Regions from separate parts of the Pseudomonas sp. NPDC077186 genome, predicted to be linked through region 1. Evidence: predicted binding sites of a transcription regulator. Region 1 holds the regulator's gene; each other region holds the start of a gene.

Evidence for each region. The regulator sigma-54, encoded in region 1, starts transcription at its own class of promoters, with help from an activator protein. The targets are predictions, from matches to a motif close to ANTGGCATNNANNTTGCTNT.
Region 2: glnK (P-II family nitrogen regulator) is a predicted target of sigma-54. The motif match lies at 993-1,012, and genes of this name have one in related genera.
Region 3: flgB (flagellar basal body rod protein FlgB) is a predicted target of sigma-54. The motif match lies at 1,365-1,384, and genes of this name have one in related genera.
Region 4: glnA (glutamate--ammonia ligase) is a predicted target of sigma-54. The motif match lies at 1,116-1,135, and genes of this name have one in related genera.

The regions. Positions count from the first base shown of each region.
Region 1 covers NZ_JBITWE010000002.1:173,813-176,011, reverse strand. Annotated here, with positions in the region: gene hpf (ribosome hibernation-promoting factor, HPF/YfiA family) at 1-64, opposite strand, end outside; gene ACIGKL_RS09455 (RNA polymerase factor sigma-54) at 164-1,657, opposite strand; gene lptB (LPS export ABC transporter ATP-binding protein) at 1,794-2,199, opposite strand, start outside.
Region 2 covers NZ_JBITWE010000003.1:312,262-314,460, forward strand. Annotated here, with positions in the region: gene ACIGKL_RS13445 (ammonium transporter) at 1-132, opposite strand, end outside; gene ACIGKL_RS13450 (hypothetical protein) at 211-423, opposite strand; gene glnK (P-II family nitrogen regulator) at 457-795, opposite strand; gene ACIGKL_RS13460 (accessory factor UbiK family protein) at 1,207-1,467, shown strand; gene ACIGKL_RS13465 (YifB family Mg chelatase-like AAA ATPase) at 1,498-2,199, shown strand, end outside.
Region 3 covers NZ_JBITWE010000001.1:523,220-525,418, forward strand. Annotated here, with positions in the region: gene flgD (flagellar hook assembly protein FlgD) at 1-431, opposite strand, end outside; gene flgC (flagellar basal body rod protein FlgC) at 453-896, opposite strand; gene flgB (flagellar basal body rod protein FlgB) at 908-1,315, opposite strand; gene cheR (protein-glutamate O-methyltransferase CheR) at 1,639-2,199, opposite strand, start outside.
Region 4 covers NZ_JBITWE010000003.1:90,699-92,897, forward strand. Annotated here, with positions in the region: gene thiI (tRNA uracil 4-sulfurtransferase ThiI) at 1-901, opposite strand, end outside; gene glnA (glutamate--ammonia ligase) at 1,231-2,199, shown strand, end outside.

The DNA of each region.
Region 1 (2,199 bases):
CGCCGATATAGTCACGCAGGGCGTCGGTCACATCCAGCTGGTGTCCACTGATGTTGACTTGCATACCGCTTTCTCCTTGTTGCCTTGTGTAAGAGGCGGGTCCTATGCGACCCGCCGCCGGAACACTTTGGCTTGGAAGCGAGAGGCTTCCAATCGATCTGGCCTACATCAGTCGCTTGCGCTCGCTGGAGGGCGCTATGCCGAGGGATTCGCGGTACTTGGCGACTGTCCGACGGGCGACTTGGATGCCTTGTGCCTCCAGTAAACCAGCGATCTTGCTGTCGCTCAACGGCTTTTTCGCGTTTTCTGCGGCAACCAGTTTTTTGATGATGGCGCGGATCGCGGTGGACGAGCATTCGCCACCCTCGGCGGTGCTGACGTGGCTGGAGAAGAAGTATTTCAGCTCGTAAATGCCGCGCGGGGTGTGCATGAATTTCTGCGTGGTGACCCGCGAGATGGTCGACTCGTGCATGCCCACCGCCTCGGCGATATCGTGCAGCACCAGCGGCTTCATCGCCTCGTCGCCGTAGTCGAGGAAGCCGCGCTGGTGCTCGACGATCTGCGTGGCGACCTTCATCAGCGTCTCGTTGCGGCTCTGCAGGCTCTTGATAAACCAGCGCGCTTCCTGCAGCTGGTTGCGCATGAAGGTGTTGTCGGCGCTGGAGTCGGCGCGTTTGACGAAGCCGGCGTACTGCGGGTTGACCCGCAGGCGCGGCATGGCCTCCTGGTTCAGCTCCACCAGCCAGCGGTCGTTGTGCTTGCGCACGATGACGTCGGGCACCACGTACTCCGGCTCGCTGGACTCGATCTGCGAACCCGGGCGCGGGTTGAGGCGCTGGATCAGGTCGATGACCTGCTTGAGCTCGTCTTCCTTGAGCTTGCTGCGGCGCATCAGCTGGGCGTAATCGCGGCTGCCGAGCAGTTCCAGGTAGTCGCCGACCACGCGCTGGGTCTCGCTCAGCCAGGGCGTGCCGGCGGGCAGCTGGCGCAGTTGCAGCAGCAGGCATTCGCGCAGGTCGCGGGCGCCGATGCCGGCCGGCTCGAACTGCTGGATGCGGTGCAGCACCACTTCCACCTCGTCCAGCTCGACGTCCAGTTCGGGGTCGAAGGATTCGGCGACTTCCTCGAGGCTTTCTTCCAGGTAGCCGTCGTTGTTGATGCAGTCGATCAAGGTGGCGGCGATCAGCCGATCCTTGTCCGACATCGGCGCCAGGTTGAGTTGCCAGAGCAGGTGGCTGTGCAGGCTCTCGCCGCTGGAGGTGCGGGTGGTGAAGTCCCACTCGTCGTCGTCGTTGCTCGGCAGGCTGCTGGCGCTGGTCTGGTAGACGTCTTCCCAGGCGGTATCGACCGGCAGTTCGTTGGGGATGCGTTCGTTCCACTCGCCGTCTTCCAGGTTGTCCACCGTGGGGGTGGTTTCCTGGTAGCTGTCTTCCTTGCTCGGGGTGGGCGCGGCGCTTTCCGCGCCGTCGGCCATGGGGTCGCTGTTGTCGAAGTCGTCGCCGTCTTCCTGGCGCTCGAGCATGGGGTTGGACTCCAGTGCCTCCTGGATTTCCTGTTGCAGGTCCAGGGTCGACAGTTGGAGGAGGCGGATAGCCTGTTGCAGCTGCGGGGTCATCGTCAGCTGCTGGCCCATCTTGAGGACTAGCGATGGTTTCATTGCAGACCTTAATTCACCGGCGGGTTACGCCTTCCACTACAGGGCGCCGGGGCGCCACCAGGAAGCAAATTATATGCCTGAGTTTAGGGGGTTTGCCTAGGTCTTGTAATCTTTCTGTAGTGGGAGTAATCGGTGCCTACAAGCGGAACTCATGGCCCAGGTACACCTCTTTCACCGTCTGGTTGGCGAGGATGGTCTCGGCGTCGCCCTCGGCGATCAGCTGGCCGTCGTTGACGATGTAGGCGGTTTCGCAGATGTCCAAGGTCTCGCGCACGTTGTGATCGGTGATCAGGATGCCGATGCCCTTGGTCTTGAGGTGGTGGATGATCTGCTTGATGTCGCCCACCGAGATCGGGTCGACGCCGGCGAAGGGCTCGTCGAGCAGGATGAACTTGGGGTTGGTGGCCAGGGCGCGGGCGATTTCCACGCGGCGCCGCTCGCCGCCGGACAGGCTCATGCCGAGGCTGCCTGAGATGTGGTGGATGTGGAATTCCTGCAGCAGGTTTTCCAGCTCCGCCTGGCGGCCGGCGCGGTCCAGGTCC
Region 2 (2,199 bases), on a different contig from region 1:
GTTCTTGGCGCGGACCAGGCCGGATTCGAGCATGGCGAAGCCTGCCGCCATCCACATCACCAGGGCACCGCAGATCAGAAAGTAGAAGGTATCGAAGCCGTACTGCAGTGCAGTCAATGCTGTGTTGTCCATTTTTCACCTCTTGCCGGCGCTTATTGTGCGCTGTTCGGTTAAGACGCCCGGGTTGGCGCCGGACGCGTTCCGTATGCTTTACAGGTAGTTGCCACGCTCGATCTGGATCGCTGAACCCCTTGCACCGCAAGGCGACCAGGCGTTCCCATCGCGGAGCGCGAGACCTGCGAGGGTCAGGCACAGCGGGGCGGCGAGGACTTCGCCGACACCGGCATTCGTCGTCGACAGCGGCGCGAGGCCGCAAATCGAGGGCAAAAGGGCTCCTAGCCCTGCGAAAGTTCGCAGAGTCATGGGTTTACTCCTGGGGCGTGGGGTTCGGAGGGTTTAGATCGCGTCGGTATCGGTTTCGCCGGTACGGATGCGGATCGCCTGTTCCAGATTGACCACGAAAATCTTGCCGTCGCCGATCTTGCCGGTGTTGGCCGCCTTGGTGATGGCCTCGATGACGCGATCGAGCTGATCGTCGGCGATGGCCACGTCGATCTTCACCTTGGGCAGGAAGTCGACCACGTACTCGGCGCCGCGATACAGCTCGGTGTGGCCCTTCTGGCGGCCGAAGCCCTTGACCTCGGTGACGGTAATGCCCTGCACGCCGATCTCCGACAGCGACTCGCGCACGTCGTCCAACTTGAACGGCTTGATGATGGCAGTGACTAGCTTCATGAAACTTTCTCCCGTGTAAGGTGGACTTGCCCCAGGAATTGCGAACCCGGCTCAAGTCTAAGCGCAGTGTCTGGCTTTTGTAATGCACCGACCGCCCCAGCCTGGCGTGGCCGATACCCACCAACCGCTCCCGACGAAACACTCCCCCGCTCCGTCCGACGCACCGGTACTGCATCGGTGCATGAGTCGCTAGGCCCTAAGCAGAAAGCTTGCCAGCTCCCATAAAAGCGCCGCGATTCAGGGTTTTACCTGCAGTCTGGGGCAGCCGGGGCGAGCCCGCGACGGCACTTACGCACAAGATTGGTGCGCCATGCGCGCCGACCGTGCGCAAAAATCGTGCAACTGCCGGGGGCGGCGCCCCGCCGCCGACCGCGTGCTACACTGCCGGCCGTCTGTACTCGGAACCCGACCATGCTGCCGCCCAAAGCCCTGCTCGACACCCTCAGTAGCCACGCCTCGCGTCTGTTCGGCGGCGACAGCCCGCTGCCGCGCGCGGAACTGGAGGCCCAGTTCAAGGCCCTGCTGCAGAGCGGCTTCAGCAAGCTCGAGCTGGTCAGCCGCGAGGAGTTCGACAGCCAGATGGTGGTCTTGGCCCGCACCCGCGCGCGCCTGGAGGCGCTGGAAGCCAAGGTTGCCGAGCTGGAAGCCAAGCTCAACCCACCCGCCGACTGATTCAGCGGCGGGACCGATCAAGGAGCGATCATGTCCCTGGCCCTCGTCCACAGCCGCGCCCAGGTCGGCGTCGAAGCGCCGGCCGTCACCGTCGAGGCGCACCTGGCCAACGGCCTGCCCTCCCTGACCCTGGTCGGCCTGCCGGAAACCGCGGTCAAGGAAAGCAAGGACCGCGTGCGCAGCGCTATCCTCAATGCCGCCTTCGAATTTCCCAGCAAACGCATCACCCTCAATCTGGCCCCCGCCGATTTGCCTAAGGACGGTGGGCGCTTCGACCTGGCCATCGCCCTGGGCATTCTCGCCGCCAGCGGTCAGGTACCGGCCCCATCTCTCGATGAATACGAATGTCTCGGCGAACTGGCGCTATCCGGCGCCGTGCGCCCGGTGCAGGGCGTGTTGCCGGCGGCGCTGGCCGCCCGCGAAGCCGGGCGCACCCTGCTGGTGCCGGCGGCCAATGCCGAAGAGGCCAGCCTGGCCTCCGGGCTCAGGGTGATCGCCGTCGAGCATCTGCTGCAGATCGCCGCGCACCTCAACGGCACCGCCCCCCTCGAACCCTATGCGGCCCGGGGCCTGCTCCGGCAGAGCCTGCCCTACCCCGACCTGGCCGAAGTGCAGGGCCAGCTGGCGGCCAAGCGCGCCCTGCTGGTGGCCGCCGCCGGCTCGCACAACCTGCTGCTCAGCGGCCCGCCCGGCACCGGCAAGACCCTGCTCGCCAGCCGCCTGCCCGGCCTG
Region 3 (2,199 bases), on a different contig from region 1:
TGCTCGCCCAGGTTGATGCGCGTGACCACCGAGCCGGCGCTGTCGTAGACGTTGACGTAGACGTTGCTGCTGGTGACCGGCAGCACCGTGCTGGCCTTGAAGCTCTCGCTGGTGTCGACCACCGCCTTCTCGGTCGGCACTATGACCTTGCGCCCGACCAGCGACGAGGCCTGCAGCGCCTGCGACGACTGATAGCCGGAGAGCAGCGACTCCATGCTGGTGTTGAGCTTCTCGATGCCCTCGACCTGGCTGAACTGCGCCAGCTGGGCGATGAACTCGCCGTTGCCTTGCGGCTCCAGCGGGTTCTGGTTGTTCAACTGGGCCACCAGCAGGTTGAGGAACTCGTTCTTGCCGAGCTCCTTGTTCTGCGTGGTGTCCTGCTTGATCTGGTACTGATCCAGTACCGAACTGGTGCCGCTGACTGTGCTCATGCCTGACTCCCTTTCGCTGACTTACTGACCCAGGGTCAGCACGCGCTGCAGCATCTGTTTGGCGGTATTCATCATTTCCACGTTGGTCTGGAAGGCGCGACTGGCGGAAATCATGTCGGCCATCTCTTCGACCACGTTGACGTTGGGGTAGTACACGTAGCCGCCGGCGTCCGCCGCCGGGTGATCCGGCTCGTAGCGCGGCATCAGGCTGCTCTGGTCCTCGACCACGCCGAGCACCTGCACGCCGCGGCCGGCCTCGTCCTGCTCGGCGAACAGCGAGCCGCGGTCGCCGCCCTGGGCCTGCTGGAACACGGTGGCGAACACCGGATGGCGGGCGCGGTAGGTCTGCTCGATGCTCGAGGACACCGTCTCGGCGTTGGCGATGTTGCTGGAGATGGTATTGAGGCGCGTGCTCTGCGCGCTCATGCCGGTTCCGGCGATATTGAAGACACTGGCAAGGGACATGGTCGCGCTCCTTATTCGCCGCGCAGGGCGCTGGTCAGCCCTTTGAACTTGCTGTTGAGGAAGGTGAAGCTGGCCTGGAAGTGCACCGAGTTCTCGGCGTAGTTCGACTGCTCCATCTGCAGGTCGACGCTGTTCTGGTCCAGCGAGGCATGCAGCGGCGTGCGGTAGGCCAGCTCGGCCTGGCCGGTGGCGATGCCCTCGGCGCCGATATGACGGCCGTCGGTGCGCGCCAGGGCGACGTTGCCGCGCTGCTGCTTGGCGCTCTGCGCGGCCAGCACGCTGGCGAAGTCGAGGTCGCGCGCCTTGTAGTTGGGGGTATCGGCGTTGGCGATATTGTTGGCCAACACCTCGGCGCGCTGGGCGCGGAAGCCGAGTGCCTGTTCGTGGATACCGAGGGCCTTGCCGAAATTGATGCTCATGTTCTGCAACCTTTGCCGCTGGGGCAGTCTGGTCTTTCCTGCCAGATATTCAGCAAAGCTTGTGCCAACTAAAAAATCACTTATAAATCAGTTGTTTATATAAGAAATGAGACAAGGCCAGCGGCAAAGCGGCAAGCCCTTACCGCCCATGGGCAAGCAAGCGGCAACGCCGCCTTGCCGCCACCGCCGCAGCCCATTGTCGTAAGGTGCGACGCGCGCACCAGCGGACATTGCATCACCATGGATGCGCGCCGGATGGCGCAACCCAAACGAAAACGGGAGACCCTTGGCCTCCCGTTTGTCGTTACGCGGCATCTGCGCGGCTATTTCGCCTTGTAGATGATGCCCGGACTGCACTGCACCATCTGGTACTTCTCGGGCAGGCCGTTGAGTGCCTCGGACGCACCGAGGAACAGGTAACCGCCCGGCTTGAGGCTGGCATGGATGCGCGTGAGGATGTCCTTCTTCACCTCGGCGGAGAAGTAGATCAGCACGTTGCGGCAGAACACGATGTCGAACTTGCCCAGCGCCGCATAGCTGTCGAGCAGATTGAGCGGGCGGAACTCGACGCGGTTCTTGATCGGCGCCTTGACCTGCCAGCGGCCCGGCCCCTTGGGATCGAAATAACGCTGCAGGCGCTCCTGCGCCAGGCCGCGCCCCATGGCCAGGCTGTCGTACTCGCCGGACTTGCAGTTGGCCAGCATCGACGGCGACAGGTCGGTGGCGACGATCTGCACCCCGCCCTTGAGCTGGCCGATATTGGTCCGCTCGAACTCGTCGATCGACATCGACAGCGAATAGGGCTCCTGCCCGGACGAACAGGCCGCCGACCAGATGCGCAGGCGCTGCGCCGGATAGGCCTTGATCAACTCCGGCAGCACCCG
Region 4 (2,199 bases), on a different contig from region 1:
TCAGGGTCTGGCTGGAAACCTGGCTGATCGCCTCGCCGGTGACCAGCGCCTCGATCTCCAGGCGCTCGGCCATGCGGGTGGCGGCGCGCAGCATCATGCGCTTGAGGATCACGCCCATCTGGCTGTTGTCGACCTTGCCGAGGATCTCGCCGACCACTTCCTCGAACGGCACGCTGATAAACAGCACGCGCTGCGAACGGCCGAACTTCTGCCACAGGTAGTGGGCCACTTCCATCACGCCCAGCTCGTGGGCGCGACCGCCGAGGTTGAAGAAGCAGAAGTGGCTGACCAGGCCGCGGCGCATCATCTGGTAGGCCGCCACGGTGGAGTCGAAGCCGCCGCTCATCAGCACCAGGGTCTGCTCCAGCGAGCCCAGCGGGTAGCCGCCGAGGCCTTCGTGGCGGTGATGGACGACGAACAGGCGCTGGTCGCGGATCTCCATGCGCACTTCGACCTGCGGCTTCTTCAGGTCGATGCCGGCCGCATTGCACTCCTGGCGCAGGCGCGAGCCGACATGGCGCTCGACGTCGATGGAGCTGAAGGCGTGCTTGCCGCCGCGTTTGCAGCGCACGGCGAAGATCTTGCCCGGCAGCTGGTCGGCGTAGTGGCGCTTGCAGTGCTCGGTGATGTCGTCCAGATCGCCCAGCGGGTACTCGTTGACCTCGAGGAACAGGCCGATGCCGGGCGTATTGCGCAGGCGCTCGGTCATCTCGGCGAGCAGGCGCGGATCGTCCAGGTCGGTCTCGACCTCGAGGTTGTCCCAGACACCGGTCACCCGCAGTTCGGGGTCAAGATCACGCAGCACGGTGCGGATGTTCTTCCCCAACTGGCGGATGAACTGCTTGCGCACCGGGCGGCTCTTGATGGTGATTTCCGGGAAAACTTTGACGATCAGCTTCATGAATTGGGCGCCTGCAGGGGCGACGGAAAAACAGGGGCGCGGATTATAGCGGAAATTGCTCAAGCTTTGACCAAAAATACTGCGCACCTCGCAGAGCGCACCAAAATAGAACATTGCGATATTTGACAGCCCCTAAATGGTGCAAATATTCCTGCACATGTCCCATGCAGGCCGCGCAGCGCCTGAGTTTTCGGGCTTCCGTCCATTCCGGGGCACTGGCATGCAATTTGCTCCCTTGTGAGGCAGGTTGCCCTGGAGGACTATCCCGCCGGGCTTCACCGCACATATCGGGGCTCCACGAAGCGAGCCTTTTCCATCTGGAGGACAACATGTCTAAGGCTGTTCAACTGATCAAAGAACACGACGTGAAGTGGGTAGACCTGCGCTTCACCGATACCAAAGGCAAGCAGCACCACGTGACCATGCCGGCTCGCGATGCCCTGGACGACGATTTCTTCGAACACGGCAAGATGTTCGACGGCTCCTCCATTCATGGCTGGAAAGGCATCGAAGCCTCCGACATGATCCTGATGCCGGTCGACGACACCGCCGTGCTCGACCCCTTCACCGAAGAGCCGACCCTGATCCTGGTCTGCGACATCATCGAGCCGAGCACCATGCAAGGCTACGACCGCGACCCGCGCTCGATCGCCAAGCGCGCCGAGGAATTCCTCAAGACCACCGGCATCGGCGACACCGTGTTCGTCGGCCCGGAGCCCGAGTTCTTCATCTTCGACGAAGTGAAGTTCAAGTCCGACATCTCCGGCTCGATGTTCAAGATCTACTCCGAGCAAGGCTCCTGGATGACCGACGGCGACGTCGAAGGCGGCAACAAGGGCCACCGTCCGGCCGTCAAGGGCGGTTACTTCCCGGTTCCGCCGTGCGACCACGACCACGAAATCCGTACTGCCATGTGCAACGCCATGGAAGAAATGGGCCTGGTCGTCGAAGTGCACCACCACGAAGTGGCCACTGCCGGCCAGAACGAAATCGGCGTGAAGTTCAACACCCTGGTGGCCAAGGCTGACGAAGTTCAGACCCTGAAGTACTGCGTACACAACGTCGCCGACGCCTACGGCAAGACCGCCACCTTCATGCCGAAGCCGCTGTACGGCGACAACGGCTCGGGCATGCACGTGCACATGTCGATCTCCAAAGACGGCAAGAACACCTTCGCTGGCGAAGGCTATGCCGGCCTGTCCGAGACTGCTCTGTACTTCATCGGCGGCATCATCAAGCACGGTAAGGCCCTGAACGGCTTCACCAACCCGTCGACCAACTCCTACAAGCGCCTGGTT